4 regions of the Methylobacterium sp. 092160098-2 genome follow, and region 4 is predicted to be linked to each of the others. Evidence: predicted binding sites of a transcription regulator. Region 4 holds the regulator's gene; each other region holds the start of a gene.
What was found. The regulator LexA, encoded in region 4, represses DNA repair genes until DNA is damaged. The targets are predictions, from matches to a motif close to TGTTCNNNNTGTGTTCNG.
Positions count from the first base shown of each region.

Region 1 (7,762 bases), 1.6 Mb from region 4:
CAGGACCGAGTGCTTGCGGCCGTAGAAGAAGTACACGACGAGGCCGATCGCCATCCAGATCACCAGCCGCAGCCACGTGTCGAGGGGCAGGCCGATCATCAGGAGCAGGCAGAACAGGATGCCGAGGATCGGCACGACCGGCACGGCGGGGGCCCGGAACGGCCGCTTCATGTGGCGCTCGGTCCGCCGCAGGTAGAGCACCGAGCCGCAGACGAGGATGAAGGCGGCGAGCGTGCCGATGCTCACCATCTCCCCGAGGATGTGGATCGGCACCAGGGCCGCCACCACGGCGACCACGGCCCCGATCAGCGCCTGGCTGCGATACGGCGTCTGATAGGTCGGATGGACGTGGGAGAACATCTTCGGCAGCAGGCCGTCCTGGGCCATGGTGAAGAAGATCCGGCTCTGGCCGTAGAGCAGGACGAGGATCACCGTCGTGAGCCCGGTCAGCGCCCCGAGCTTGATCAGGAGGGCGAACCAGCCGATGCCGATCACGTCGACGCCCTTGGCGATCGGGTCGGGGACGTTCAGCTCCTTGTAGGGGACGAGGCCGGTGAGCACGGCGGCGACGAGCACGTACAGGATCGTGCAGACCGCCAGCGAGCCCAGGATGCCGATGGGCATGTCCTTCTGGGGCTTGCGCGCCTCCTGGGCGGCGGTGGAGACCGCGTCGAAGCCGATGAAGGCGAAGAACACCACGCCGGCGCCGCGCAGGATGCCGCTGGCGCCGAAATGCCCGAAGGTGCCGTCGTTGTCGGGGATCAGCGGGCTCCAGTTCGCGGTGTCGACGTGGCCCCAGCCCAGTGCGATGAAGGCCACCACCACGGTGAGCTTCACCGCGACCATGATGTTGTTGAAGCGCGCCGATTCCTTGGTCCCGCGCATCAGCAAAATCGTGATCAGCGCCACGATCAGCACCGCCGGCAGGTTGAACAGAGCCGTCCCGCCGCCGTCGATCGGCGTGCCGGGCGCGTTCGCGAACTGGGCCGGGATCACGATCCCGACGGTCTTCAGGATGCTGATGACGTAGCCCGACCAGCCCACCGCTACGGTGGCGGCACCCATGGCGTATTCGAGGATCAGGTCCCAGCCGATGAGCCACGCGAAGAACTCGCCCAGCGTCGCGTAGGTGTAGGTGTAGCTCGACCCCGCCACCGGGATCAGCGCGGCCATCTCGGAATAGCACAGGCCGACGAAGGCGCAGGCGATGCCGCCGAGCACGAAGGACAGCATGATCCCCGGTCCGGCATACTGGGCCGCCGCCGTGCCGGTGAGAACGAAGATGCCGGCGCCGATGATCGCCCCGATGCCCATCGCGGTGATCGAGAGGGCGCCGAGCGACTTCGAGAGCTGCTGCTCGCCCTCGCCGCTCTCGACGATGTCGTCGACCGATTTGCGCCCCATCAGGCCCGACGATTCCATTGCACCATCCTTCCAGATCGAGCCGGGTCAGCCCGCTTCCACAGATGTAGAGTCGGCGAAATTTCTGCCGCGCTTCAAGTGTTGTAGAGGCGGACTGACCGACAACAACGAGGGCCGGCGCAAGATTCTGCCGGTCAGGCGCGTTCGATCCGGGCGATCAAGGGCCGGACCTTGAGGCGCGCCGCGAACGGGCCGCCGCTCCGCAGGGCCTCGCGCCGGACGACGTCCCCGGCCCGGGCCTGCCGGGCGCCCATCACGCTCTCCAACCGGCCCACGAGCCGTTCGAGCCAGCCCGCGGCCGTACGGTGCAGGCGGCCGAGGGCCGTCTCCGGCCGCGCCGTCCCGACGAAGCGGTCGAGGGTGCGGATCCAGCCCTCGGCCGGAACGTCCCCGGCCTCAAGGCACAGGATCCAGTCCCGGCGGGCCGCGGCAGCGCCCGCGGCGTAGGGATTGCCGCCCCGGTGCAGCACGAGCGTCGCGCCCGTGGCCTCCGCGACGGCCGCCACGGCTTCACTCTCGCTGCCCGAAACGATCACCGCGTCGCCGATGAGGCCGCCGGCCACGCCGGAGACCAGCACGCTGAGCGTGTCGGCCAGGCGATCGATCGCGTCCGGATCGGCCGGGTCGGCCAGATAGGTCACGGCGGAGAGCATGAGCGCGCGCATAGACGATTCTGCGCCGCCGTAAACCGCCCGGCCGCCGTCGGGCGGCCGTGTCGCTGTCCGGACAGGCGACAAAGCTGGGTCTGCCTGAAAAAGAGGCGTTCGGCCGACGGATGTTCGCTTTATGTTCCGAGCGGGATCGGGCAGGAGACGAGTCGCCATGGTGTCGATACCCGATGACGTCTCGGGCCGGCCCGCCCAGCGACTCGGCCCGAGCAGCGTGCCGCGGGATGCTCGGCGCGGGCGTGGTGCCACGGCCAATCCCACCGGCCGCCACGAGCCGGCCCGGCGGGAGACGTTCCACGAGGAGACCGGGATGGCGGACGCGCCGGCGCCCCTGCGCACGCAGGTCACCCCGGAGCGCTCCACGCGGATCATCGCCCGCAACAGCTCGCCCGACATCCCCTTCGACCGGTCGATCAACCCTTATCGGGGCTGCGAGCACGGCTGCATCTACTGCTACGCGCGCCCCACCCATGCCTGGCTCGGCCTGTCGCCGGGGCTCGACTTCGAGTCGCGGATCTTCACCAAGCCAGACGCCGCAAGGCTGCTGGCCCGCGAGATGGCCGCGCCGGGCTACCGGCCCGAGACGATCGCCCTCGGCACCGCCACGGATCCCTACCAGCCCGTCGAGCGCGCGCACCGGATCACCCGCGCGGTGCTGGAGGTGCTGCGGGACGCCCGACATCCCGTCAGCATCACCACCAAGTCGGACCTCGTGCTGCGCGACCTCGATATCCTGGCGGCGATGGCGGCGGACAATCTCGTGCTGGCGGCGATCTCGTTGCCGACGCTGGATCCGGACCTCGCCCGCCGCCTCGACCCGCGGGCGCCGCGGCCGGACAAGCGGCTCGCGGCGATGCGCGCGCTGAGCGCGGCGGGGGTGCCCGTCATGGTCAACGTCTCGCCGATCATTCCCGGCCTGACCGATCACGAGATCGAATCGATCCTGGCCGAGGCGCGTGCGCACGGGGCGAGTCGCATCGGCCACGCGCTGCTGCGCCTCCCCGGCGAAGTCGCCGACCTCGTGGCCGACTGGTTCGCCGAGCACTATCCGGAGCGCAGGGCGCGGGCCTTCGCGCTCCTGCGGGAAGCCCGGGGCGGGCGCGAGAACGACCCGCGCTTCGGCCACCGCTTCCGCGGGGAGGGGGCCTACGCGGCGATGATCGGCCAGCGGGTCCGGCTCGCCGGCACGCGACTCGGCTTCGCCTTCGGGCGGATGGCGCTGAACCGGGAGTTCTTCCGCAGACCGGGGGCACAGTTGTCGCTGTTCTGAGACGGCGCGGCGTCGAGCCCGGCTGGCCAGGATCGTATGAGCGGAGCGCCTGCCGGGCCAGATGAATCCGCCGTCGGTGCAGCAGCTTATCGATCATCCATCTCCAATTCCGCTGGAAATGGCGACGTACCGCACTCGTCGCGTCAATCGGGACTTCGATTGCGCGAATACTCGGCTTGTTGACTCTAGGTTTAATCTTAATTGCCAAAATACATATTTCGATTTAGTCTTGAATTCGAGGTTGACAGCAAAGATCTTTTGTCATCTATGAAGTCGTTTTCTGGGTTTTCATTGAGAAGGACTTACGCTTTGTCTCGATATTCCAGATTTTCAATAGGATCAATTATCGGATTAGTATTGCTGAGTATGGGAGTAATGCTGCTTGCCGTGCGTACAGACACGCTCCTGAGCGCTGTGGAGCACGCGCGAGAGGGGCAGCGCGTCGTCACGCTCACGCGGGTCAGCCGCACGCTGCTCCGGTCGGTGATCGCGACCCGCATGGCGCGGGGCATCGTTCAGAAGGTCCTGGCCGTCGAGGGTCCGATCTCGGTGGCCGATAGGGCGGATCAGCTGTCCGAGCGGCAGGCCCTGATGGACGCGGAGACGGAATTCTGGACCCTTGTGCGCGACCTCGCCGTGCCGTCGGTCCAGGCGACGCTGGAGCCGCTTCGGAGCGCGCAGGCGACCTTGGCGGCGCTGAGGCCACAGATCGACGCGGTCGTCGCGCTCCCGAGGGAACGCCGCGATGCGGCGTTCAGACAGACCTTCGACACAGCCGTCACGAGCCTCCTCAACGCCTTCGCGGCAACCAACGCCGCGGTGGACGCGGCCATCCCGCGCCGGGACACGGCGGTCGCGCAGGCCCTCGACATCAAGCGTGCCAGCTGGGCGACGCGGGTCGCACTCGGCAATTCCTGGCGCCGTATGGAAACCTCGGTGGCCGCCAAGGCGTCTTGGTCGCAGGAGGAGATCATCGCGGCGGCCGAGGAGCGGGGTCGCCTGATGGCGGACTGGGGTAAAGTCGTCGACCTGTTCACGGAAGACGTCCCGGTCGCCCTGCGTGCCGCCTTCCAGAAGGCGCAGGCCAGCAACTTCGAGGGCGAGTCGGCGCGGCGGCGCGTCGCGATCACGGACGCGCTCAGCCGGGGCAGGGCGCCCGGCATCGAGGCCGATGCGTTGCGCGCGCGCGACATCGCCGACGGGAGGGCGCTTCTCGATCTGGCCCACGCGGGTCTCGACGCGATGATCGACCGGGCCCAGCTCCTCGCCGCCGAGTCGCAGCGCGCGCTTTTCGGGGCCGTGCTGTTCCTGACCGCAGCGGTCCTGCTGGCGGTCGGCGGTATCGTCATCGTGTTCCGTTGGGTGCTCCGGCCGTTGCGGGCCATGACCCAGGCCATGCAGGCGCTCGCGGGAGGAGACGCCGACGTGCCGATCCCGGCCCGAGAGCGGCGGGACGAGATCGGCGCGATGGCGGCGGCCGTGCAGGTCTTCCGGGACAACCTCGTCCGCACCCGCGCCCTGGAGGCCGAGGCGGCCGAGGCGGCGCTGGCCGCGGAGGCGCAGCGTCGGAGCATGACGCTCACGATGGCGCAGGGTTTCGAGTCGGCGGTGGCCGGCATCGTCGGTCAGGTCTCCGCCGCCGCGGCCGAATTGCAGACCACGGCCTGGCAGATGACCACGACCGCCCAGCAGACCGCCAGCCAGTCCGATACCGTGGCCGCCGCCGTGGAGGAACTCGGCACCTCCGTCCAAGAGATTGCGCGCCAGGTCCAGGGCTCGTCCGAACTGGCGCGGGCCGCCGTCGGCGAGGCCGACCGGACCGCCGTGCTGGTGGCCGCGCTCAACACGGCGGCCGCCCGGGTCGACGCGGTGGTCGAGCTGATCGCCGGCATCGCCGCACAGACGAATCTGCTGGCGCTCAACGCCACCATCGAGGCGGCGCGGGCCGGCGAGGCGGGGCGGGGCTTCGCGGTGGTCGCCACCGAGGTGAAGGACCTCGCAGCCCAGACAGGCCGCGCCACCGAGGAGATCGGGCGGCAGATCGGCGACATCCAGACCGTCACCGGTCAGGCGGTGGAGGCGATCGGGACGATCACGGGCCGGATCGGGGAGATCAGTGCGGTGGCCGCCGCGATCGCGGCGGCGGTGGAGCAGCAGGGGGTGGCCACGCAGGAGATTGTCCGCAACATCACGCAGGTCTCTACGGGGACGCAGGAGGTGACCGGCACCATCGCCGGGGTTGCGCAGGCAGCCGACCAGACGGGGCGCGCGGCCGACCACGTCCTGACGGCCGCGACCGCGCTCACGCGTCAGTCGGAGCAGCTCGCCGTCGAGGTCGGTCGCTTCCTGGCCGGCGTCCGGGCTGCGTGACCCCTGGGGGTCGGGATCAGTCGAAGGCCCGGGTGAAGCTGAGCCGGTGATGCGGGCTGCGGCCGAGTTGCGTCAGGCCGGCGCGGTGGACGGCCGTGCCGTAGCCGACGTTGCGCTCCCAGCCGTAGCCGGGATGGCGCTGAGCCAGGCGCCGCATCAGCCGGTCGCGGAACACCTTGGCGACGATCGATGCGGCGGCGATCTGCGGCACCAGCCGGTCGCCGCCGACCACGGCGCGACCCGGAAGGCCCGGCAGGGCGTCGCGCCCGTCGACCAGCACGGGCGCGGCGAGGCCGAGCCGAGCGACCGCCCGCGCCATCGCGTCGAGGGTTGCGCCGCGGATGTTGATCTGGTCGATCAGCGCCCGGGAGCCCGCCGCCATCGCGACCCGGGCATGGGTGTGGATCATGGGGGCCAGACGTTCCCGGGCCGGCTCCGGGACGCGCTTGCTGTCGTCGAGGGCGCCCAGCAGGTCGGCGGGGATCGCCGCCGGATCGAACCAGACCGCGGCCACCACGACCGGCCCACAGAGTGCGCCGCGACCGACCTCGTCGCAGCCGATCACCGCCGGGTAGGCTGCGGCCCGGTTGGGATCGAAGGGCGGCCGGCCCGCCATCGGTTTGGTCGGCGACGTGGCGGCGACCGACTTGCCGACCGACTTAACAGTCGACTTGGCAGTCGATTTGGCGATGGGCGGGGCGGACGGCTTGGCGGGCGGCATGACGCCGTCCTGCCATCCCGCGCGGGCGCCGTCACGGGTCAGGCGGCGTCCCGGGTGCCGCGCGCGCCGCCATGCGCCTCGATGATATTGCCGAAGAACTGCCGCGCGCTCACGTCCCAGCCGCAGCGCAGGGCCTCGGCCCGGCACTCGGCCCGCGACAGCCGCAGGGCCGCCAGCGCGGCAGCCCGGAGATCCTGATCGAGAACCCCGACGCGACGGCCGCCGACCACGTCGTTGGGGCCCGGCACCGGGAAGGCCGCCACCGGAAGGCCGCTGGCCAGGGCCTCGAGGAGCACGATGCCGAACGTGTCGGTGAGGCTCGGGAACACGAAGACGTCGCAGGCGGCGTAGACCGCCGCGAGGTCCGCGCCGGTGCGGGTGCCGAGGAAGCGCGCCCCCGGCGCGAGACCCTGCAGCCGCGCGCGGTCCGGCCCGTCGCCCACCACGACCTTGGTGCCGGGCAGGTCGAGGGCGAGGAAGGCGGCGACGTTCTTCTCCACCGCCAGCCGCCCGACATAGAGGAACAGCGGCCCGGGCAGGTCCGCGAGTTCCGCCGGCACGGGCGTCCCCGGTCCGGCGGGCCGGAACCGTTCCGTGTCTACGCCCCGGGTCCAGCGCATCAGCCGGCCGAATCCCCGCGCCGCCAGTTCACCCTGGAGCGAGGCGGTGCTGACCATCGTTCCCCGCGCCGCGCCGTGGAACCGGCGCAGATAGGCGTAGGACCACGCTTCCGGCACCGGCGCGCGGGCCGCGAGATATTCCGGGAAGCGGGTGTGGTAGCTCGTCGTGAACGGCAGGTTGTGCGCCAGGCAATGGCGCCGCACGGCCAACCCCACGGGCCCCTCCGTGGCGATATGCACGTGGGTCGGCCGTTCCGCCGTCCAGCGCGCCGCCACCCGCTCCCGGCTGGCATAGGCGAGGCGGATCTCGGGATAGCCCGGGAGCGGCAGCGACCGGAAATCCGCCACGGAGAGCAGGGCCGTCGCGAAGCCGTGTTCCGGGGCGCGGCGGACCATCTGCTCCAGGGAGCGGACGACGCCGTTCACCTGGGGATGCCACGCGTCGCTGGCGATCAGAAGCTTCACGGCGGTGCCCTCAAGCCACCGCGCGCCGGCCCGCCAGGGGATGCGGCACGGCCTCGGCCGCCTGCGCCCGCAGGAGGCTCGGATAGTGCAGAACCTCGATCCGGCCGTCGTAATGCTCCACGAGACCGGTGCAGGATTCCACCCAGTCGCCGGTGTTGAGGTAGCGCAGGTCGCCGATCGGCCGGTCCGCCGCATGGTGGATGTGGCCGCAGATCACCCCGTCGGC
Region 1 is NZ_JAQPZJ010000001.1:2,930,157-2,937,918, forward strand. It holds gene PQI07_RS13825 (amino acid permease) at 1-1,422, opposite strand, end outside; gene PQI07_RS13830 (hypothetical protein) at 1,557-2,087, opposite strand; gene PQI07_RS13835 (PA0069 family radical SAM protein) at 2,245-3,360, shown strand; gene PQI07_RS13840 (methyl-accepting chemotaxis protein) at 3,727-5,730, shown strand; gene rnhB (ribonuclease HII) at 5,747-6,346, opposite strand; gene PQI07_RS13850 (glycosyltransferase family 4 protein) at 6,490-7,536, opposite strand; gene PQI07_RS13855 (UDP-2,3-diacylglucosamine diphosphatase) at 7,547-7,762, opposite strand, start outside.
Region 1: the regulator LexA is predicted to act here: its motif matches at 2,199-2,216, upstream of PQI07_RS13835 (PA0069 family radical SAM protein).

Region 2 (7,762 bases), 2.9 Mb from region 4:
GGAAGACCCGCTGGCCGGCCTGGAAGGCCGAGGGCGCGCCCGTCGACTTGGCGATCAGCTCGCCCTCGATCTGGCGGGGTCCGCCGGACTGGCCGCCGGAGCGGCCCCCCGGGCCCGCCGACCGGAAGCCGCCGCCGGACCCGGACCGGCCACCCGGCGCGGTGTTGGCCTGCGCCCGCTGCCAGCCCGGCGTGCCGTAGCTCGATCCGAACGGCGCCGGGTTGCGGTCGAACCGCGAGGCGCCGGCCGAGAAGTGGGCGGGGGCCTCGACCACGTCGACGGCGGTCTCGGGCAACTCGTCGATGAACCGCGACGGGATGGTCGACGACCAGAGCCCGTGGATGCGCCGGTTGACCGCGAAGGACAGCTTCGCCCGCTTGCGCGCCCGGGTCAGGCCCACATGGGCGAGGCGCCGCTCCTCCTCCAGGCCGGCGCGGCCGCTCTCGTCCAGCGCCCGCTGGTTCGGGAACAGGCCGTCCTCCCAGCCGGGCAGGAACACGGTGTCGAATTCGAGCCCCTTGGCGGCGTGGAGCGTCATCAGCGAGACCCGCTCGGCGCCCTCGGCCTCGGAGGCCTCCATCACCAGGGAGACGTGCTCCAGGAAGGCCGCGAGGTCGGGGAATTCCTCCATGGAGCGGACGAATTCCTTCAGGTTCTCCAGCCGGCCGGCGGCGTCGGCCGAGCGGTCCTTCTGCCACATCTCGGTGTAGCCGGATTCCTCGAGGATCGTCTGCGCGACCTCGCTGTGCGGCTGCGCCTCCACCAGTCGCGCCCACCGTGCGAAGCTCTCGGTGAGCGCCCGCAGGGTCGAGCGGACCCGGGGCTTCAGCTCGTCGGTCTCGCACAGGCGCTCGGCGGCGATCCGCAGGGGCAGCCGGTTGGCGCGGCCGTAGGTGTGGAGCTGCTGCAGGGTGGCGTCGCCCAGGCCGCGCTTGGGCGTGTTCACGATCCGCTCGAAGGCGAGGTCGTCGCTGACGTTCACGGTGGCGCGCAGATACGCCAGGGCGTCGCGGATCTCGGCGCGCTCGTAGAAGCGCGGGCCGCCGATGACCCGATAGGGCAGGCCGAGCTGGACGAACCGATCCTCGATCTCGCGCATCTGCGCGGAAATCCGCACCAGCACGGCGATCTCCGACAGGGGATGCTGCTTCACCTGGAGGGATTCGATCGATTCGGCGAGCATCCGCGCCTCCTCCTCGGAATCCCAGGCGCCCGTGACGGTGACGCGCTCGCCCGGCTCGTCGTCGGTGCGCAGGGTCTTGCCGAGGCGGCTCTCGTTCTTGGCGATCAGCCCCGAGGCGGCGGCGAGGATATGGCCGGTGGAGCGGTAGTTGCGCTCCAGCCGCACCACCACCGCGCCGGGGAAATCGTGCTCGAAGCGCAGGATGTTGTCGACCTCGGCGCCGCGCCAGCCGTAGATCGACTGGTCGTCGTCGCCCACGCAGGCGATGTTCTTGCGCTGTTGCGCCAGCAGGCGCAGCCACAGGTACTGCGCGACGTTGGTGTCCTGGTACTCGTCCACCAGGATGTAGCGGAACCGGTCCTGATAATTGGCCAGGACGTCGGGGTTCTCCCGCCAGAGCTTGAGGCAGAGCAGCAGGAGATCGCCGAAATCGACGGCGTTCAGCGTCGCGAGCCGGGCCTGGTAGGCGGTGTAGAGCGCGCCGCCCTTTCCGAAGGCGAACGAGGCAGCCTCGCCCGGGGGCACCTGCTCGGGGCCGAGGCCGCGGTTCTTCCAGCCGTCGATGGCGTGGGACAGGGCCCGGGCCGGCCAGCGCTTCTCGTCGACGTTCTGGTCGGCGATCACCTGCTTCATCAGCCGGAGCTGATCGTCGGTGCCGAGGATGGTGAAGTCGGATTTGAGCCCGACCAGCTCGGCATGGCGGCGCAGGATCTTGGTGCCGATGGCGTGGAAGGTGCCGAGCCAGGGCATGCCTTCGCCGGCGGGGCCGATCAGCGTGCCGATCCGGTGCTTCATCTCCCGGGCGGCCTTGTTGGTGAAGGTCACCGCCAGGATGTCGAAGGGGCGCGCCCGCCCGGTGGCGATCAGGTGGGCGATGCGGGTGGTCAGCACCCGGGTCTTGCCGGTGCCGGCGCCGGCCAGCACGAGGATCGGGCCCTCCGTGGTCTCGACGGCGCGGCGCTGCTCGGGATTGAGCCCCTCGAGATAGCCGGCGGCGTCGCGGCGGAGGGCGCCCATGGCGCGGGCGGTGATGGACGTGGCGGGCGCGCCGTCCCCGGCGGGCTGCGCTTGCGGGTGGTTCTGCATCCCGCATCCCTGGACCAAATCGCGAACGGCGTCGAGGCCGTTCGCGCCGCCGAGGGGGCGCGGAGCCATGAAGCGCGGCTGTCCGCGCCGGGACGATCCGCGCCCTTCGGGGCCCGCGGCCGGCTGCGGGGCGCCGCCGTCTCCCCGGTGGCCGCGGATCGGCACGTGTGTGATCGGGGGCCGACAGCGGCGGCGGAGCGCGACAAGCCCCCTCTCCCGTGCGGGAGAGGGTTGGGGTGAGGGACCAGGTCCTTCCGGAGAAGTCGCATCCCTCACCCTGTCCCTCTCCCGCACGGGAGAGGGGACCCGCGCCCGGTCCGGAACCCCTCGCCCGGGGTGCCGCGGACAGCCGCGCGCACCGCTCCGGACCGTGGCATCGCCGCTGGCGCTCCCGGGGGCTTATCGTGCTATGGCCGTGACAACTGACTCGCGGGGGCACGCGGGGCATGGCGGCACGGTGATGGCGCGGCCTCGCGGAGAGATGGTGCGGAACAGGACCATTGCGTGATCTTCTGACCGCGCTGGCGTGCGCCGTCATCCTGGTTCTCGTGGCGGCGCTCGCCGTTCCGCCCTTCGTCGACTGGCAGGCCCATCGCGCGCTCGTCGACCGGGCGCTCGCCCGGTCCCTCGGCGTCCCGGTCCGGACCGACGGCCGGATCGAGGTCCGGCTGCTGCCCTCGCCGCGGCTGCGCGTGGACCGCCTGCATCTCGGCGCCGATCCGGACCGGCCGAGCCTGGACGCCCGGTTCGTCAAGGCCGAGATCGCCCTCGCGCCGCTCCTGAAGGGCGAGTTCCGCTTCACCGAGACCCGGATCGGCCGGGCCGAGATCAAGCTCCCGGTCGCCGGCCCCGACGCCCTGAAGCTGCCGGCCGATTTCGGTGGCGCCCTGCGCGACCGCGACCTCGCGATCGAGAACCTGCAGATCCAGCAGTTCCTGGTCACCACGCAGGTGCCCGCCACCGGGCGGACCGACCAGCTCTACGTCCAGGACCTGCACCTGCAGGCGCCGGCCCTGGTCGGCCCCTGGCGGGTCGAGGGGACGAGCGGCGGCATCCCGTTCCGGGCGGTGAGTGGCACGCCGGGACCCGACGGGCGCCTCGCCGCCAAGATCTCCGGCGGCGGCGACGCGGCTCCGCGCTTCGAGGCGGATGCACGCTTCGGCCTCGCGCCGAGCGAAGCCGGCGGCTCCCTGGTCGAGGCCGAGGGCTCGGCGCGCCTCGTCGTCGGGCCGCCGACCCAGGCCGCGGGCGCCTACCTGCCCTTCTCGCTGGCCGGCACCTTCAAGGCCCGGGGCACGCAGGTGCGGTTCGAGGGCGTCGACCTCGCCATCGATCCCGGGGGCCGGAGCCTGCGGTTCGGCGGCACCGGCCGGCTCGATCTGCGCCAGTGGCGCGGCGGCCTGACCCTCGAGGCCCGCCGCCTCGACCTCGACGCCTTCCTGACCTCGGCGGAGGGCCAGAATCTGATCGGCCGCGGCCTGCCGCGCTCGGCCGGCAGCCTGCCGGCCATGCTCGATCTCGACCTCACGGTGGGCAGCGCCGTGCTCGGCGGCGAGGATTGGTCGAACCTCGCCCTCACCGGCACCCTGGAACGGGCCGGCGGCCTGCTGCTGCGCCGCCTGTCGGTGACGGGCCCGGCCGACGCCACCGTCGCGGCGAGCGGGCAGGTCGAGACGGCCCCGTTGCGCTTCACCGGCCCGGTGTCGCTCACCGCCCCCGATTCGGAGGCTTTGGGCCGCTATCTGCGCCGCCTCGGCGCCGAGGGGCCCCTCGTCGCGCTCCTCGACGGGCGCACGGTCGAGGCCGCCGCCGACCTGTCGGCCGCCGCCACCGGCCTGTCCCTGCGCAACCTGCGCCTCGGACTCGGACCGGCGCGGATCACCGGCAACGCCCGCTACACCGCCGCCGAGGGCACCGAGCGCGGCCGGTTCGAGGCCCAGATTCGCGCCAGCGGCCTCGACATCGCCGGCCTGCCGCCCCTCGGGACGACGCTCGGGACCCTGCGCGACACCGACCTCGCCCTGACCCTGGAAGCGAAGGATGTCCGGTTCGGCGCCACGGGCTCCGGCACCGGGACGATCGCGGCGCGGATCCAGTCCGACGGCGCCGGCCTCAAGGTCGACAGCCTCGACGTCACCGATCTCGCCGGCGCCAGCGCCCGGCTGTCCGGCCAGATCGGTGCGGACGGGACCGGCCGCGTCTCCGGACGGCTGAAGGCCCCGGCGGCGGCGCCGCTGCTCGGCCTGCTCGAGCGGGTCTGGGTGGGCGAGATCCGCCTGCTGCCCGCCGTCCTGCGGGACGCGCCCCTCGACCTCGCCGTCACCCTCGACCGGGCGGGCGGCGCGGCCGCGGCTTTGCGGACCCAGGCGCGGGGCAGCGCCGGCGGCGGCACCCTCGACCTGACCCTGGCGAGCCGCGGCACGCGGATCGAGGGCGGCACCGCCACGCTCACCGCGCCCCGGGCGGGGGCGTGGTTCGGCCGCACCGACATCGTTGGCCTCCAGCAGCCCGCCGAACTGCACGTGACGGCCGAGCGGCCGGACGGGCAGGCCCTCGCCCTGACGGCGAACGGCACGGTCGCGGGCCTCCGGCTCTCCACCGGCCGCCCGATCCTGGTCGGTCCCGACTTCGTGCCCACGGGCGGCGAAGTCCGGGCCGACACGGCCGATCTGGCGCCGTTCCTGACGCTCGCCGGCGCCGCGACCCTGGCCCCCGGCGCGTGGCCGGCCGATCTCACCGTCACGCTGTCGCGGCAGCAGGGCGAGGCCGCCGCCGCCATCGCCGGCACGGTCGCGGGTTCGGGGGTGAACGGGACGCTGCTGCGGGCGGCGGGCGGCGCCCTGCACGGCCGCCTCGCCCTCGACCGCCTGTCCGTGCCGCAGCTCGCCGCCGCCCTGGTGATCCCGCCGGGGGCGAACGGCACGTTCGGGCCGCCGACGGCCCATCCGGCCCTGTCCCTCGACGCCCGCGTCGCCAGCCTGGATCTCGGGCGCGGCCTCGTCGCCACGGAGGCGACGGCCGCCCTGGGCCTCACCGATGGGAACCTGATCCTGCGGGACCTGTCCGGCAAGCTCGCCGGGGGACGGCTCGTGGGTTCGGTGACGATCGCCCGTCTCGGGGCCGGCGCCGCGGTCTCCGGCTCGGGCAGCCTCGACGGTGCGGCGCTCCCGACGCTGGCCGGCGGCCCGATCGGCGGCCGCCTGAGCGCCGATCTGCGGTTCGCCGCCACGGCCGAGACCCTGCCGGGCCTCGCCGACAGCCTCTCGGGCAGCGGCGCGCTCACCCTGACCGATCTGAGCCTGCCCGCGGCCGATCCCGCGGCCCTCGGCCGGGTGCTGGCCCGGGCGGCCGAGATGGACGACCCGCTCCGCGAGGGGCGGCTCCAGGCCCTGGTCACCGAGGAACTCGCCCGGGGCGGCGGGCAGGCGCGGGGATCCGCCCGGGCCGCCGCCACCATCGTGGGCGGCGTCCTGCGGGCCGGGCCGTTCGACCTCGATCTCGGCCCGGCCCGCTGGGCCGGCACCGTCGGCTACGACCTGCGCGCCGGCCGCCTCGACGTCCGCGGCACGCTCGTGGGCGGCCCGGTCCCCCGGGGCTGGAATGCCGGCCCGCCCGCGGTCCAGTTCGGCCTGACCGGGCCCCTCGGCGCGCCGGAGCGCGTACTGGACGTCGGCACCCTGTCGAACGGCCTCGCCGCCTTCGTGCTGCAGCGCGAGCTGGAGACGATCGAGCTGACCGAGGCCGACCAGGTGGAGCGGCAGCGCCGCCGCGCCCGGATCGAGATGGACCGGGCCCGCGCGGCGGCTCTCAAGGCCGCGGCCGAGAAGGCTGCCGCCGAGAAAGCGGCTGCGGAGAAAGCCGCCGCGGAGAAGGCCGCCGAGGAGGCGGCGAAGCGGGCCCGCAATCCGGACGAGGGGATCGCCCAACCGCCGGCTCCCGCCGAGGTCCGACCATGAGGCCGGCCGCATCCTGAGGCAGCTCCCATCTCCGTGGGACCGGCCCCTCTGAACGCCTCAGGCGCCGCGCCCCGTCATGGCCCCGTCATCGCCGTCATGGGCCATGCGCCCGCACGGACGACGGCGCTCAAGCCTTCCCCACCGCCATGAGCGCGAAGGCGTAGATCAGCGCCACCTCCTCCAGCCGGTCGAACCGGCCGGCGGCGCCGCCGTGGCCTGCCTCCATGTTGATCCGCAGGAGCACCGGCCCGCCGCCCGTCATGGTGGCGCGCAGCCGCGCGACCCACTTGGCCGGCTCCCAGTAGGTGACGCGCGGGTCGGTGAGCCCGCCGAGCGCCAGGATCGCCGGATAGTCCTTGGCGGCGACGTTGTCGTAGGGCGAGTACGACAGGATTGTCCGGAAGGCGGCCTCGCTCTCCCCCGGGTTGCCCCATTCGGGCCATTCCGGCGGGGTCAGGGGCAGCTCCGCGTCGAGCATGGTGTTGAGCACGTCGACGAAGGGGACGTCGGCGACGATTCCGGCGAACAGCTCCGGCGCGAGGTTGGCCACCGCCCCCATCAGCATCCCGCCCGCCGATCCGCCATGGGCGACGATGCGCTTCTCGGCGGTGTAGCGCGCCGCGATCAGGGCCCGGGCGCAGGCGATGAAGTCCGTGAAGGTGTTGGGCTTCTTCTCGCGCTTGCCGTCGAGGTACCAGCGCCAGCCCTTCTCGGTGCCGCCGCGGATATGGGCGATCGCGTAGACGAAGCCGCGGTCGACGAGGCTCAGCAGGTTCGTGCGGAACGCCGCCGGCATCAGCGTGCCGTAGGAGCCGTAGCCGTAGAGCAGCAGCGGCGCGCTGCCGTCGAGGACGAGATCCCGCCGGTGCAGCAGCGAGATCGGCACCTGCGCGCCGTCGGGCGCGGTGGCGAAGAGCCGCCGGGTCACGTAGGCGGCCGGATCGTGGCCGCTCGGCACCGCCTGACGCTTGCGCAGGACCCGCGTGCGGGCCGCGCAGTCGTAGTCCCAGGTCTCCGACGGGGTCGTCATCGACGCATAGACGAAGCGGATCGTGGCCGTGTCGAAGGCGAGGCCGGCGCGCAGGCCGAGGGAATAGGCTTCCTCCTCGAAGGCGACCGTGTGCTCGGCGCCGTCGGCCAAGTCGCGCACGACGATCCGCGGCTTGGCGTTCTCGATCTCCAGACGGATCAGGTGGCCGGTGAGCAGGTGCAGGTGGCGGATCATCACCCCGGCCCGGTGCGGCACGAGGTCGGTCCAGTGGGCGCGGCCCGGATCGTCCAGCGGCGCGGTGACGATCTTGAAGTCCTCGGCGCCGTCCGCGTTGGTGCGGATGAACAGCCGGTCGCCGCGATGCTCGACCCCGTAGATCAGCAGCGGCGTGCGCGGCTCGACGAGGCGCAAGGGGGCGTCCTCCGCGTGCCGGTCGAGGAGCCGGACCTCGGAGGTCTCATGGTCGCTCACCGTCACGTCGAGGAAGGCGCCGGATTGGGTCTTGCCGATATGGACGAAGTAGCCGGCATCGGCTTCCGTGTAGAC
Region 2 is NZ_JAQPZJ010000001.1:1,613,939-1,621,700, reverse strand. It holds gene PQI07_RS07640 (ATP-dependent helicase) at 1-2,269, opposite strand, end outside; gene PQI07_RS07635 (AsmA family protein) at 2,770-6,225, shown strand; gene PQI07_RS07630 (S9 family peptidase) at 6,353-7,762, opposite strand, start outside.
Region 2: the regulator LexA is predicted to act here: its motif matches at 2,280-2,297, upstream of PQI07_RS07640 (ATP-dependent helicase).

Region 3 (7,762 bases), 3.2 Mb from region 4:
GCGCTGCCGATCCGATGGTGGGGCGGTCTGGCTGTCGATGCGGGAGCCGTGAGGCCCCGCCTCAGCGCGCCCGCGCCACACAGAACTCGACGGCCCCGAGGAGCGCCGCCTTGACGGGCCCGTCGGGGAAGATGTCGAGGGCGGCCCGGGCCTCTGCGCCGTAATGGTGGGCGCGGGCGACGGTCTCCTCCAGGGCGCCGTGGCGCTGCAGGAGGTCGAGGGCCGTTTCCAGATCGTCGGCGCCGATCTCGCCCTGCTGCAGGGTGCGGCGCCAGAAGCCGCGCTCGCCCTCGCTGGCGCGGCGGTAGGCGAGCACGATCGGCAGGGTGATCTTGCCCTCGCGGAAATCGTCGCCGACGTTCTTGCCGAGCTCCGCCGAGGTGCCCCCGTAATCGAGCACGTCGTCGATCAGCTGGAAGGCGATGCCGAGATTCATCCCGTAGGACCGGGCGGCCGCCTGCTCGGCCTCGGGCCGTCCGGCGAGCACCGGGCCGACCTCGCAGGCGGCGGCGAACAGCTCGGCGGTCTTGCCGCGGATCACCGCGAGGTAGGCGGCCTCGTCGGTCTCCAGGTTCTTGGCGTTGGTGAGCTGCATCACCTCGCCCTCGGCGATCACCGTGGCGGCGGCCGAGAGGATGTCGAGCGACCGCAGGGAGCCGACCTCCACCATCATCCGGAAGGCCTGGCCGAGCAGGAAGTCGCCGACCAGCACGGAGGCCTCGTTGCCCCACTTGATCCGGGCGGCGACGCGGCCGCGGCGCATGTCGCTCTCGTCGACCACGTCGTCGTGGAGGAGCGTCGCGGTGTGCATGAACTCGACGCTGGCGGCGAGCTTCACGTCGCCGTCGGTCGCGCCCGCGTAGCCGCAGAGCTGGGCGCAGGCGAGCGTCAGGATCGGGCGCAGGCGCTTGCCGCCGGAGGCGATCAGGTGGTTGGCGACCTCGGGGATCATCGCCACGTCCGATCCCGTCCGCGACAGGATCGTGGTGTTGACCCGCGCCATGCCGTCGGCCACCAGCGCGACGAGGTCGTTGAGCCCCGCCTCCGCCTCGGGCTTCGGATTCTCGATGGAGAGGGCCATACCCAAGATCCGTGACCTCCAGACCGGTCGCCCCTCAGGGGGCGGGCGATCCCTTCGCACGCGCCCCGCGGCGCCGCAACATCGTCGCCGTCCGGATATGGGGTGCCGCCAGCGCGGGGCTCACGCGACGAAACCGCCGATCCGAGCCCGCTTCGGAGCGAACACGCGATGATCGAGCTGATCCGGGCCAACGATGTCGTGCTGATCGGGTTCGCCCGATCGGTCCTCGAGGCGGCCGAGATCCCGGTCCTCGTCGCCGACAGCCACATGAGCCTGATGGAGGGATCGATCGGGGTCTTCGGCCAGCGCCTTCTCGTCCCGCGCGACCACGAGGCCCAGGCCCGCCGCCTGCTCACGGATGCCGGCATCGCCCACGAGCTGCGCCAGCCGTGACAGAAGAGGCCGACACCGGCGCCGATTCCTTCCTCGGCGGCCTCCTGCGCCTGCACCAGCCGCCGCGGGGGGCGCATCGCGCCGGGACCGACGCGGTGCTGCTCGCCCGGCTGCTCGCGCCGCAGGCCGGGGAGCGGATCTGCGATGTCGGCGCCGGGACCGGTGCCGTCGGTCTCGCCTGCGCGGCCCTGGCGCCGGGCCTCCGGCCGACGCTGGTCGAGCGCGACCCGGTGCTCGCCGGGCAGGCCCGCGCCAACGCGGCCCTCAACGGCATCGACGCGCAGGTTCTGATGGCCGACGTCCTGGCACCCGCGGCGGAACGCCGCGCCGCCGGCCTGGTGCCGGACAGTTTCGACGTCGTGCTCACCAACCCGCCGTTCTTCGCACCCGGCAGCCACCGCGCCTCGCCGCATCCGGGCCGCGCCGCCGCCCACACCTTCGCGGGCGGGGATCTCGAGACCTGGATCCGGACCTGCACGGCGATCCTGCGGCCCGGCGGCCGCCTCGGCCTGATCCACCGGGCGGACGCCCTTCCGGCCTGCCTCGACGCCCTCAAGGGCCGCTACGGCGGGCTGGCGATCCGCCCGGTCCATCCCCGCGGCGACGCGCCCGCGATCCGTGTGCTGATCGCCGCGGTCCGCGGCAGCCGCGCCGCCGCGAGCCTGCGCCCGCCCCTCGTGCTGCACGGTTCCGACGGCACCTTCACGGCCGAGGCCGAGGCGCTCCATCGCGGCGCGCCCTGGCCATCGCTCTGAGCCGTCAGCTTACGCCGCCAGCGCGGCGGGCTCGGCATCACGGATGCCGAGGAACCGCTCGACCTCCGGAAGATCCGGGAAGGCGAGGAATTCCGGACGCAGCGGCTCGGGCAGGCCCTCGAAGTTGAGGCCCGGGAACGTGTCGGGATGCGGGTAGAGCTGCCAGGCCGCGCCGGGCTCGACCGGGGGGAAGAGGATCGCGACCTTCTCGGCGCCGAGGCGCACGATCCGCGTCGGGCTGTAGGACAGCGTCTCGATGCTCCAGCCGTGGTGGGAATCCCGGCGGGCCTTCATGGTGCGGCGGCTCGTCGCGCGATGCATGGCGGTCTCCTTCGGTGGGGTGGAAGCGGGATCAGGCGGCGCTGCGGCGTCCGGCGCGCTGCGGCCAGCCGAGCGCCACGAGGCGGGCCTTGGCGTAGTCGCGCACCTCGTCGCGGGTGCCGGGCGGCATCGTCGCCAAGACGGCCTGGGTGGCGCCGTCCAGCATCAGGTCGGTGACCGCGTTGATCGTCGCGGCCTCGTCGATGCGGCGCTTGAGGTCGCCCTCGGCCTCGGTGACCTCGTCGAAGGCGGGCGCCTCCTCGAAATCCTCGTCGACGGCGCGGACCGGGATCTGGTGGGCGCGGAACTCGTCGGCCTCCTCCTCCGAGTAGACGAGACCGTGCAGCTCGATGAGCTTGAGGATGACGCGGTCCTTCCCGCGCTTCTCGGCCATGGCGTAGACGTAGGCCGCCTGCTTGCCGGAGACGCGGTAGTTCACGTTGACCAGCGCCTCGCCCATCGACCACTCGACCCGCTCGGTCCCGGGCTTCGCGCCGGGCAGGCGGCCGGTCACCAGGATCACGGCCTCGTCGCGTTCGGCCCGGATGACGGTCGGCGGCTCGAACACGATGCCGGCCTGGGCGGCGATGCGCTCCAGGGTCTTGTGGTAGATGACGGCGGTCCCCTGAACGCGCCAGACATTGCCCCCGAAGGGCTCGCCGTAGCGGACGAGGATGTCGGCGATCTGCTTGTCGGCGGTTCGCATGAGGCGCTCGTTCCGTCAGGAGGGAGGCGGGTCGTCCACAGCTTTTCTCGGGGACGCTCTTTCGTTCTCTTTTTGTTCACGTCTATATGCGCAATCTGCCCGCGATGCGCAAGGCTCGGACGCCAAAACCTGCGGTTGCGGACCTGCGTCATCGTCCCCGCGCGCCGGTGGCGCCCGGGGCATGGCCCGGGACGCCTCGAACAGGCGCGGTCACAGGAAGCTCGAGATAGCGATACTTTCCAGACCGGCGAACGCTGGGAGGCTTAGACGCGTGTGGGCGTAGCGCGGATCCCCTCTCCCGCACGGGAGAGGGGGCGCGTCGCGGATGTCCCAAGAAGACGGTTGGGTGTCGACGCGATCGTCCAGGAGCGCGTCGGCTCCGACGCCCCGTCAGCGTTGGCACCGTCTGCGACCACATTCCGGCGACCCCGCCGCCTGCGCCGCCGTCCCGCATTGTTGCTGCACCGCACCCTAGGCTAGACCGCTTCCACGATGTCCGAGACAGCTGCCGCGATGACGCCTTCCCTCTGGACCCGCCTGTCGAATCCCAGCCATTTCATGCGCTGGTCGGGCGCGCTGGTGCCGTGGCTCACGGCCCTGTCGCTCGCCGTCCTGGCCCTGGGGCTGTACCAGACCTTCTTCGTGGTGCCGCCCGACTACCAGCAGGGCGAGACCGTGCGGATCATGTACATCCACGTCCCGGCGGCGTGGCTCGGCGTGTTCTTCTACGGGGCCATGAGCGTGTCGGCGATCGGCACCCTGGTCTGGCGCCACCCGCTGGCCGACGTCGCCCAGCGGGCGGCGGCGCCGATCGGGGCGGCCTTCACGCTGATCTGCCTCGTGACCGGCTCCCTGTGGGGCAAGCCCATGTGGGGCACCTACTGGGTCTGGGATGCCCGCCTGACCTCCATGCTCATTCTGCTGCTGATCTATTGCGGCATCATCGCCCTGTGGCGCACGCTGGAGGATCCGAACCGTGCCGCGCGCGCGGTGGCGATCCTGACCCTGGTCGGGGCCGTGAACCTGCCGATCATCAAGTTCTCTGTGAACTGGTGGTCGACCCTCCACCAGCCGGCCTCGATCCTGCGCATGGGCGGCTCGACCATCGATCCCTCGATGCTCTACCCGCTGCTGGTCATGATCGGCGCCGCGACCCTGGGGGGGACCACCCTGCATCTCTACACGATGCGCACCGAGATCATGCGTCGCCGGGTGCGGACGTTGACGATCCGCGAGGCCGAGCGCCTCGACCGCGCCCAGCCGCACATCACTCCGACACCGGCCGCGATGCCGGTCGGCCAACCGGTCTAGGGGGCCGCAATGGATCTCGGGTCTCACGGCGGCTTCATCCTGCTCGCCTACGCCTTCACCGCCTTCGTGATGGTCGCCCTGGTCGGCAACGCCCTGCGCGATCGCCGGACGCAGCTGCGTGCCCTGAAGGGCTTCGGCGAGGATCGGCGATGACCGCGCCCCTCGACGAGGCGACCGGGCGGCCGCCGCCGGTCCGCCGCTCGCTGCTGCTGATCGTGCCGGCCCTCGCCTTCGCGGCACTCGCCGCCGTGCTGTTCCTGCGCCTGCGCTCCGGCGCCGATCCGGCGGCCCTGCCCTCCGCGATGATCGGCAAGCCGGTGCCGCAGTTCGATCTGCCCGCTGTGCCGGGGCTGACCGCCGGGGGCGCGCCCGTGCCCGGCCTGTCGAGCGCGGATCTGAAGGGCCAGATCACGGTGCTCAACGTCTTCGCCTCCTGGTGCGCGCCCTGCCAGGTGGAGCACCCGATGCTGATGCGCCTGGCGAAGGAGCCCGGCATCCGGCTCGTGGGCATCGACTACAAGGAGCCGAGCCCCGAGGCTGGCCAGCGCTTCCTGGCCCGGCACGGGGTCCCGTTCAGCGCGGTGGGGGCCGATGCCGGCGGGCGGGCGGCGATCGATTTCGGCGTCTACGGCGTGCCCGAAACCTTCATCATCGGGCCGGACGGCATCATCCGCGACAAGCTCGTCGGCATCCTCACGCCTGAGAATTTCGCGAGCGTGCTCACGCGAATCCGCGCCGCCGGCAAGGTCGCGGCGGCGCAGTAGACCCTAGATTTCGGGCTGCGGGGTCTTGCGCTCGTAGCGGGTCAGCAGCGGCGTCTGCGCCAGGGCGAACAGCACGGTGATCGGCATGATGCCGAACACCTTGAAGTTCACCCAGAAATCCTCCGTCTGCGTCCGCCACACCAGCTCGTTGAGCGCCGCCAGCACGAAGAAGAACACGCCCCAGCGGAAGGTGAGCTTGCGCCAGCCCTCCTCGGTGAGGCTGAACATCGAATCGAGCACCACCGAGAGCAGCGAGCGCCCGAACAGGAGGCCGCCGAGCAGAACGGTGCCGAACAGGGCGTTCACGATGGTCGGCTTGACCATGATGAAGGTCTTGTCCTGCAGCGCCAGGGTCAGGCCGCCGAACACCACCACCACCACGCCGGACACGAGCGGCATGATCGGCAGGCGGCGCACCATGACGTAGTGGATCGCCAGCGCCACCACGGTCGCCGCGATGAACACGCCCGTGGCCACGAACAGCTTCTGGTCCGGGGCGACGCCGAACTTCTCGGAATACGCGTTGCCAAGGAAGAACAGCACCAGCGGGCCGAGTTCCAGCGCCAGCTTCACGAGCGGCGGCAGGTGGCGGTGCGGGGGGACGGATTCGATCTGCATACGCTCGGTCGGCTCGGCTGCGCCGCTCACGGTGGGCCGGGAGCGTCGAACGGGATTTGCGGGGTGTGTGGTACGCCGAGCGCGCGATGTCCATGACATCGCGCACCAAAGATCGGCGGGCGCCCGCGTCCTAATCCTTCTCCAGCCCGGCGATCGCCCGGGCGAAGTCGCGGGCCGCGAAGGGCTCCAGGTCCTCGACGCCCTCGCCGACGCCGATGAAGTGGACCGGCAGGCCGAACTTCGCCGCCAGCGCCACCAGGATGCCGCCCCGGGCGGTGCCGTCGAGCTTGGTCATCACCAGGCCCGAGACTGGCGCGGCCTGCGAGAACAGCTCCACCTGGCTGAGGGCGTTCTGGCCCACCGTGGCGTCGAGGACGAGGATCGTGGCGTGGGGCGCCTCCGGATCCTGCTTGCGCAGCACGCGGACGATCTTCTCAAGCTCCGCCATCAGGCCGGTCTTGTTCTGGAGCCGGCCGGCGGTGTCGATCAGCAGCACGTCGGTCCCGGCGGCCGAGGCCTGCTTGAGGGCGTCGAAGGCGAGGCCCGCGGCATCTGCCCCCTGCGCGCCGCTCACCACCGGCGTGCCGGTGCGCGCGCCCCAGACCTTGAGCTGGTCGATCGCCGCCGCCCGGAACGTGTCGCCCGCCGCCAGCATCACGGTGCGCCCCTCCGCCCGCAGCTTCGATGCGAGCTTGCCGAGGGTCGTGGTCTTGCCGGCGCCGTTCACGCCGACGGTGAGGATCACGAAGGGCTTCCGGCTCGCGTCGATGGCGAGCGGCACCGCCACGGGCTCCAGCGCCCGCTCGACCTCCGCGGCGAGGATCGCCCGCACCTCGTCCGGCGAGATGCCCTTCTCGTAGCGGCCCTTGCCGACGGCCTCCGAGACCCGCATCGCGGTCTCGAGGCCGAAATCGGCCTGGATCAGCGCGTCCTCCAGGTCCTCCAGGGTGGTGGCGTCGAGCTTGCGCTTGGTGAACAGGCCGGTCACGCGCTCAGAGAGCGCCGACGAGGTCCGCTTCATCCCCGAGGTGAGCCGGCTCCACCAGCCCTTAGCCTCCGGCTCGCGGTCCGGCCCGGCACCCGCGTCGTGGGCCAGGGCAGCGGCGCTGTCGACCGGCTGGATGTCGGGCATCGGCGCGACCACCGGCTCCCGGTTCACGTCACCGGTATCGACCGGGTCGGCCCCGTGCGCGGGGTCGTCGCCGGCGGTGCCGGCCGGCGGACGCTCGGGCTCGCCCGCGACGGGCAGCAGATCGGCGCCCTCGACCACGTCCGGGACCGGCTCCCCGGTCTCCTCGGGCGGCAGCGGAACATGCGCGACGTCCTCCGCGGCGGTGGCGAAGTCCGGCTCACCCTCGGAGGGCGAGGCCGCCTCCGCGGGCAGCTCGGCCTCGGGCTTGTCTTCCGGCTTGTCCTCGGGCTTGTCCTCGGGCGCGGGCTGGCCTTTGCGCCCGAACAGGCGTCCGAACCAGCCGGGCTTCTCCTCGCTCGCCATGAAATCGCGTCCTCGCCCCACCTTGCCCCGCCGACACCGACCCTCTAGCCGATCCGGATGTCCAACGCCTTCGACATAGGCGCGCGCCTCCTCTACCGCGATGCCCTGCTGCTCGTCATCGACAAGCCGGCGGGTTTACCGGTCCATCCGGGTCCCCGCGGCGGCGAGACGCTCACCGATCACCTCGACGCCCTGCGGTTCGGCCTGCCACGCCGCCCGGAGGCCGCGCACCGGCTCGACCGCGACACCTCCGGCTGCCTCGCGCTCGGCCGCCACGCCAAGGCGCTGGCGCGGCTCGGCAAGCTGTTCTCCGGCAGC
Region 3 is NZ_JAQPZJ010000001.1:1,331,308-1,339,069, forward strand. It holds gene PQI07_RS06175 (polyprenyl synthetase family protein) at 62-1,081, opposite strand; gene PQI07_RS06180 (putative signal transducing protein) at 1,250-1,474, shown strand; gene PQI07_RS06185 (tRNA1(Val) (adenine(37)-N6)-methyltransferase) at 1,471-2,229, shown strand; gene PQI07_RS06190 (hypothetical protein) at 2,239-2,550, opposite strand; gene PQI07_RS06195 (trna delta -isopentenylpyrophosphate transferase) at 2,582-3,256, opposite strand; gene PQI07_RS06200 (heme ABC transporter permease) at 3,770-4,567, shown strand; gene ccmD (heme exporter protein CcmD) at 4,577-4,720, shown strand; gene PQI07_RS06210 (DsbE family thiol:disulfide interchange protein) at 4,717-5,331, shown strand; gene PQI07_RS06215 (septation protein A) at 5,335-5,949, opposite strand; gene ftsY (signal recognition particle-docking protein FtsY) at 6,080-7,444, opposite strand; gene PQI07_RS06225 (RluA family pseudouridine synthase) at 7,502-7,762, shown strand, end outside.
Region 3: the regulator LexA is predicted to act here: its motif matches at 3,319-3,336, upstream of PQI07_RS06195 (trna delta -isopentenylpyrophosphate transferase).

Region 4 (7,762 bases):
TGTCGGAGCGGCGCAAGTCGTTCATCCAGCAGAACGGCTGGTCGGCCTCCTGCTACACCGACCCGGGCAGCACCGCGATGCGGACCCTGTGCTCGGTGGGGCGCATCCCGCCGGGGTGATGCGATATCGACCCCGGCAGGATGCGCGCGAAGGGGCCGATCAGTACTCGATCACGCCGTCCAGGGCGTAGTGCTTCACGGTCTTCCGGTTGGCGATCAGCTCGTCCACCGTCGGCTCGCCCTTGAGGGCGCGGGCGATGGCGAGCTTCGTCGCCTCGTAGTTGGTCCGGTAGAGGTCCTTCTGGTCGAGGTTGTCGTCCTCGGCGCACCGCTGATCGAGCCAGATCATGATGATCATGCACAGCTCGTCGAGCCCGTCCTTGGGCAGGATGCCCTCGATGATGCAGTCCACGATCGCGTCGCCGGTGGCGGCCTGGACCACGCCGCCGAGGAGCTCGGCATACTCGGCCGTGTGGATCGTGACCTTGGTGGTCATCATCGTGGCGGGGCGCACGAGCTGGTTGAGGTCGCGGACCACGAACATCCGCGTGTGGCCCTGGACCTGCCCCATCATCGACGCGAAGGCCTGGCCGACCGGACCGCGCACCGAGCCGATCAGCACCTCCGGCATGGCGTCGGTGTACTGGCCCTCGGCCGCCAGCACCGTGGCCTCGCCCGTGCGGAACCAGATCTCTTGCATGTTCGAACTCCACCTGATCGGAGCCCGCGGGAGACATCATCGGAGGCCCCGCGTCAATCGCGTCAGAGCAGGCCCACCCCGTCCAGGACGCCGACCATCGCGAACGCGATCGTGATCCCCGACACCGCGTAGACCACCCCCTTGTAGACGCCCGCCACGCGCTGCCCCTCGGGCAGGGCCCGGGTGGCGAGGAGGATCAGCAGGCCGAGCGCCAGGGGCAGGAGCAGCGCGTTCATCACCTCCACGGCGATGTTGAGCGCCACGAGATCCGGCACGAGCTGCACGGCGACCGCGCCGGCCGCGACCGCGAGCGCGAAGGCGCCGTAGAAGGCCGGAGCCTCCCGGGGCGACTGCTCCAGGGAGTGCGGCCGGCCGGTCACGTCGCCGAACCCCCAGGCCAGCGCCAGGGCCACGACGTTGAGCGCCACGAAGGCCGCCGCGATGATGCCCACCCCGAACACCACCTGCCCGAGCCACGGCCCCAGGGCCGGCGTGAAGGCGCCCGCGAGATCGCCGACGGTCTCCAGCCCCTTCGCGCTGCCCTGCCCGGCCTTGCCGATCGTGGCGGCGGCGGCGACGAGGATCGCGCCCATCACGCATTGCGACACCACCGCACCCACGAGTGTGTCGAGCCGCGAGCGCCGCGCGTGCTCCCAGCCCAGGCCCTTATCGACGATCGCCGACTGCTGGTAGAAGATCATCCACGGCATGATCACCGCGCCGATATTGGCCGCGATCAGCACCCGGAACTGGCCGTCGCCCAGCGGCATGTGCCCGAAGGAGGCGACGATCTCGGGCAGGTTCGGCCGCGCCGCGACGGCGAGCCCGACGAAGACCAGCTCGAACAGGCCGACCACGATCGCCACGACCTCGACGCGCCGGTAGCTCTCGGTGAAGACGAGCCCCAGGAGCAGGCAGGCCGGCAGGCCGAGGCTCACGAGCCGCGGCACCCCGAACAGGTCCCCGATGCCGGCGATGCCGGAGAATTCCGTGACGATGGCGCCGATGCCGGCGACCACGAGGCCGCCGTACGAGATCCAGGCCCAGACCGGCCCGTAGCGCTCCCGGATCAGCGCGCCGTGGCCGCGTCCGGTGGCGGTCCCGAGCCGCACCGTCAGCTCCTGGACGACGTACAGGATCGGCACCAGCAGGATCTGGAGGAGCAGGAGCGAATAGCCCCAGCGCGCCCCGCTCTGGGCCGCCGTGATGAGGCTTCCGACATCCGTATCGGCCAGCATCACCACGAGTCCCGGGCCTGCGGCCTTGAGGTAAGCGGACAGGCGAGGCAGGGAAGCGCTGGGCACGGCTCGGGAACAGTCCCGCGCACGGGCGGTTCCGGCGGGCGCCTGCGGCGTTTTCCCGGGGCAGGCGGGAGGGACATGTGATGGCGGAGAGCACGGATCGGGGCTCCGGCTGGAGCCTGCAGGCGACCGCCGTGCCCGACGGGGTGCGCCTGGAACTCGCCCTGGCCGACCTCGGCGGCGCGCCGGTCACCGCCGCGATCGTTCTCGACCGGGCGGAAGCCCGGGCCTTCGCACGCGCCCTGCTCGCCGCCGCCGGCGACGCGGCGGAACGGACCTTCCCGAAGCCGGGCGCCTGACGGCGCGCCGCCGGTCGGTCAGCGGGCGAGACCGGGATTGCGGCCCGGCAGGCGGGGGACCACGGTGCCGCGCTTCTCGATCGGCGTGTCGCAGGCGTAGGCGAACTCGGTCTTCAGCGGATCGAACACGGTCTCGCCGGTGATCCGGCAATCCTCGCGCACGGTCTCGTCGAGATAGGCCCGGGCGGCGGTTCGGAAGCGCTTCACCCGGGTGGCGTTCGGCTCCGGATCGATCCGGGCCTCGCTCAGGTTGCAGCCGGTATATTCGCGCAGGGCGTTCGAGACGATCAGCATCCGGCGCATCTGCCGGTTGTCGTAGACCTCGTAGGGCTCCTTGCAGCCGATCGTCACCACCTGGGGGGTGAGCGCCACGTAGTTCCGCGAGATGTAGGAGAACCCGGTGGTGCAGCCGGCGAGGCCGAGGGCGGCGAGGCCGAGGGGCAGCAGAGCTGCGGGTCGTCGCATCCTCGTCATCCCAAGAGGGTCCCAGCCCGCGGCCCGGATCCGCCGCCTTCCCGGCGGGGCGCCGCGGTGCATTGAAACGGCTCCGCTTGCGCCGTCAATGCGTTTCTCGACCTTGCTCCCGTGAGCGCGGAGCGACGCGCCAAGCGTAGCGGTGCCGCCCTTGCGGAACACTTGCGGAACGTTTAACCTGTTCGTGATTTGTTTCAGAGACCGTCACGGGGCGGTCTGCCAAGCCGCGAGTCCCCCTTCGATGCTCACGCGCAAGCAGCTGGACCTCCTGCGTTTCATCCAGAGCCGGATGCAGGAATGCGGCGTCCCGCCGTCCTTCGACGAGATGAAGGACGCCCTCGACCTCAAGTCGAAATCCGGCATCCACCGGCTGATCACGGCCCTGGAGGAGCGCGGCTTCCTCCGGCGCCTGCCGAATCGGGCGCGCGCCATCGAGGTGATCCGCATCCCCGAGAGCCTGAGCCAGACGGTCCCATCTTCGGCCCCATCTTCGGCCCCGGCCGAGCCGCGCCGTTTCACCCCGAGCGTGGTCGAGGGCGGCAAGTCCAAGCATCCGCCGGCCCCGGCCAGCACGCGGATGATCGACGACGCCGGTCGTGCCATTTCGATCCCGGTGATGGGCCGGATCGCCGCCGGTACGCCGGTCTCGGCGATCCAGAACCAGAGCCATGCCATCACCCTGTCGCCGGATTTCGTGGCCGGCGGCGAGCACTACGCCCTGGAGGTGCGCGGCGACTCGATGGTCGAGGCCGGCATCCTCGACGGCGACCTCGTGGTGATCCGCAAGCAGGACACGGCCAATACCGGCGACATCATCGTGGCGCTGATCGACGACGAGGAGGCGACGCTCAAGCGTCTGCGCCGCCGCGGCTCCTCGATCGCCCTGGAAGCCGCCAACCCGGCCTACGAGACGCGCGTCCTCGGGCCCGACCGGGTCCGGATCCAGGGCCGCCTCGTCAGCCTCGTCCGCCGCTACTGAAGCGGCTCGGCCGGCGCGTCGCCGGGGGCGAGGTCCCCGCCCGACGCATCGGTTTCCGGAGGCGTTGTCGCCACGTCGTCAGAGGCGCGGGCCTCCGCGGAGGGCGCGGTGACCAATTGTGGCGGCCCCGACCCGTGTCCCGAGCGTGGTCGCCAAGGCACGGAGCGGCCATCGGCCCGGGCGTGACGGGCGACGAAGCCGTCGCCGTCGGACCTGAGGGCGACGGCGCCCTGGGCGGCCAGGACGCGCCGGTCGATCACCAGGGGGCCGGTGCAGGTCGGTGGGGCCACGAGACCCGTGATCAGCACCGCGGCGCGGGCGCAATCCTCCGGGAAGGCCCGCCGGTCCCGGACCAGGGCGACCGCCCGTCCGTCCGGCAGGCGCGCGGTGCATCCGAGCCGGTCACAGCGGCCGCTGCCCGATCGGACGATCAGTGCCCCGGCTCCCCGTCCATCGCCGTCCGCCTTCAGCCATTGTTCGAGAACGAAGCCGGACGGGCTGCCGAGGGCCGCGAGCCGTCCGTCCGGCCCCCGCACCGCGGCCCCCGCACCCTGCCGATCGACATAGAGGTCGTAGCGGTCGGGTCGGGCCGCGACGACGAGTCCGAGCAGGATCGGCGGCACGGCGAGCCAGCGCAGGCGGGAGGCCGGTAACGTCGCGAGCAGCAGGCCCGCGGTCAGCAGGAACAGCGCCGCGGTGCCGAAGGCCGGTACGACCACGATGGCCCGCTCGAACCTGGCGATCCACTGGGAGACGGCGAGCATGCCCCCCACCGCCTGACCCATCAGCCACCAGATCGGGCGGTCGAGGGCGAAGGGATAGGCGAGGATCCCGATCACCGCGGAGGGCATCACCACGAGGGAGACGAGCGGCAGGGTCAGGGCGTTGCCGACGAGGCCGAAGGGCTGGATCGTCTGGAAATGGTAGGTGGCGAAGGGTGCGGTCGCGACCTGCGCCACCAGGGTCGTGGCCAGGGTCCCGGTGACCGCCGAGAGGCCGGTGCCGACGAGCCGACCGAGCCGGCCCGCCCCGGGGCGCACGAACAGCCGCCCGTCGATCAGCCGCGCGCAGGCGATCAGCCCGGCCACGGCGCCGAAGGACATCTGGAAGCTCGGGCCGAGCAGGCCCTCCGGCTCCCGGGCCAGGGCGATCAGCGCCGCGAGGGCGAGGTTGCGCATCGACAGGGCCGGCCGGTCCACCAGGATCGCGCCCAGCATGATCAGGGTCATGATCAGCGAGCGCTCGGCGGCGATGTCCCAGCCCGAAAAGGCGCAGTAGGCGGTGACGCCGACCATGGCGAAGCCGGCCGCGATCTTCTTGATCGGCCAGAGGAGCGCGCAATGGGGGACCAGCGCGAGCAGCGCCCGCACCAGCCAGAACACCACGCCGGCGGCCAGCACCATGTGGAGGCCCGAGATCGACACAACGTGGTAGATGCCGGCGGCGCGCAGCGCATCGTTGGTCGCCGGGCCGATGAGGCCGCGCTTGCCGGTCACCAGGGCCGCCGCCACCGCGCCCGCCTGGCCGCCGGCGGCCTCCGCGATCCGGCGGGTGAGCCCGTTCCGGGCCGCGTCGAGCGTGGCGGCGAGCCGCAGGCGGAGGGGCGGCGGCTCGGTCGGCGCCCGGATCGTGACCGCCCCGACCAGGGAGCCCACCGCGCCGATCCCCTGGAAGTAGGCGTCTCGGGCGAAATCGTAGCCTCCGGGCCGGGCCGCCTCCGGGGGAGGCAACAACCGGGCGGTGGCGGCGACGACGTCCCCGGGAAGCGGGGTCGGCGTCTTGCGGAATGACACCCGCACCCGGGCGGGCCGCGCCTCCGGCGCGAGGCCGGCGAAGCTCTCCACCCGGATCAGCAGCCGGGCGCCGACCTCGCGCTCGTCCAGGGCCTCAACCGTTCCGATGAGGGGGCCGATGGTGGTGCGGGTGAGGACCGGGGCGGCGACCTCCGAGACCCGCCAGGCTGCCGCCGCGAAGCCGAGGAACGCGGCCGCCACCGCGAGCACCGCCGCCAGCGTCGCCGGGCGCGCGCCGAGGAGCGGGATCGGCGCCAGGGCAAGGGCGGCGGCGACAAGGGGCGCGGCCAGGCTCGGCGCGCCGTCGGTCGCCGCGAAATAGACCAGGATCCCCCCGCCGAAGGCCACCGCCAGCCAGGGGAACAGCCGGCGCTGCTCGGCGTCCCGGGCGAGGCCTTCGGCCACCCAGTGGCGGATGACCGGGAGGGCGGGCGCGCGGGGGCCGGCCAGCGCCACCGCGCCGCCCGCCAGCCTCGCGCCGATCCGCCGCATCGCCGCCGCCCCGTTCCGCGCGACCTGTCTCGGGGCCGGGCGATTCTGCGGGCGATTCTTAACGCATCCTCCGGCTCGTGCTACAGCCGGTGCTTCGTGCTACGGGCGCCCTGTCGAGCCCCTCGCCGCTCCGCCGCCCCTTCGCCGTCCGTCGCGCTCCGTCCGCGACCAGCCCCGGAACATACCGGACCGATGTCCTCAGCCGTCGTCACGCGCTTCGCCCCCTCGCCCACCGGCTACCTGCATATCGGCGGGGCCCGCACGGCGTTGTTCAACTGGCTCTACGCCCGCCACACCGGCGGCAAGATGCTGCTGCGCATCGAGGATACCGACCGGGAGCGCTCCACCAAGGGCGCGATCGACGCGATCCTCGACGGCCTGTCCTGGCTCGGCCTCGACTGGGACGGGGACGTGGTGTTCCAGTTCGCCCGGGCCGAGCGCCACCGGGCCGTGGCCGAGGAGCTGCTGGCGGCCGGCCGTGCCTACCATTGCTATGCCACCGCCGAGGAGCTGACCTCGATGCGGGAGACCGCCCGGGCCGAGGGCCGCGCCCCCCGCTACGACGGCCGCTGGCGCGACCGCGACCCGTCCGAGGCCCCCGCCGGGGTCAAGCCGGTGATCCGCCTGCGCGCGCCGACCGAGGGCGAGACCGTCGTCGAGGACGCCGTCCAGGGCCGCGTGACCTGGGCCAACAAGGACCTCGACGACCTCGTCCTGCTGCGTTCGGACGGGACGCCGACCTACATGCTGGCCGTGGTGGTCGACGACCACGACATGGGCGTCACGCAGATCATCCGCGGCGACGACCACCTCACCAACGCGGCGCGCCAGAGCCAGATCTTTTCCGCCTTGGGCTGGGACATTCCCCGGATGGCCCATATCCCGCTGATCCACGGGGCGGACGGAGCCAAGCTCTCGAAGCGCCACGGGGCGCTCGGCGTCGAGGCCTATCGCGATCTCGGCTACCTGCCGGCGGCCCTGCGCAACTACCTCGTGCGGCTCGGCTGGAGCCACGGCGACCAGGAGGTCTTCTCCACCGAGGAGATGGTCGCGGCCTTCGACCTCGGCGCGGTGGGGCGCTCCGCGGCGCGGTTCGACTTCGCCAAGCTCGCCAACCTCAACGGCCTCTACATCCGCACCAGCACCGATGCCGATCTCGTCGCGGCGATCGAGACGATCCTGCCCAATGTCGGTCCCGGACGCGGCCTGTCGGCGCCGCTGCAGCCCGACCTCAAGGACAAGCTCACCCAGGCCATGCCGGGCCTGAAGGAGCGGGCCAAGACGCTGATCGAGCTCCTCGACAGCGCCTATTACCTCTACGCCCAGCGGCCGCTGGCGCTGGACGACAAGGCCCGCGCCCTCCTCTCCGACGAGGGCCGCACCCGGCTCGCCGGGGTGCGGCCGGTGCTCGAGGCGCTGCCGGACTGGAATGCGGCCTCGACCGAGGGTGCGGTTCGCCAGTACGCGGAGGACGCCGGCTGCAAGCTCGGGCAGGTGGCCCAGCCCCTGCGCGCGGCGCTGACCGGCCGCACCACCTCCCCGCCCCTGTTCGACGTGATGGCGGTGCTCGGCCGGGCGGAAACCCTTGCCCGCCTGGGCGATCAGGTGCCGCAGGTCTGAAGCCACCGGGCGTAGCCGGGGAACTGCCGGCCCCGGCTCGAATTGCGCTTGGTGGAATTTGCTTGGCGTCGGGGTCGGGTTGTCACCGACCCCGTTGCTGCTGCA
Region 4 is NZ_JAQPZJ010000001.1:4,552,855-4,560,616, reverse strand. It holds gene PQI07_RS21490 (hypothetical protein) at 1-119, shown strand, start outside; gene fae (formaldehyde-activating enzyme) at 160-699, opposite strand; gene PQI07_RS21480 (NRAMP family divalent metal transporter) at 762-2,003, opposite strand; gene PQI07_RS21475 (hypothetical protein) at 2,084-2,299, shown strand; gene PQI07_RS21470 (hypothetical protein) at 2,318-2,764, opposite strand; gene lexA (transcriptional repressor LexA) at 3,015-3,752, shown strand; gene PQI07_RS21460 (ComEC/Rec2 family competence protein) at 3,746-6,037, opposite strand; gene gltX (glutamate--tRNA ligase) at 6,230-7,657, shown strand.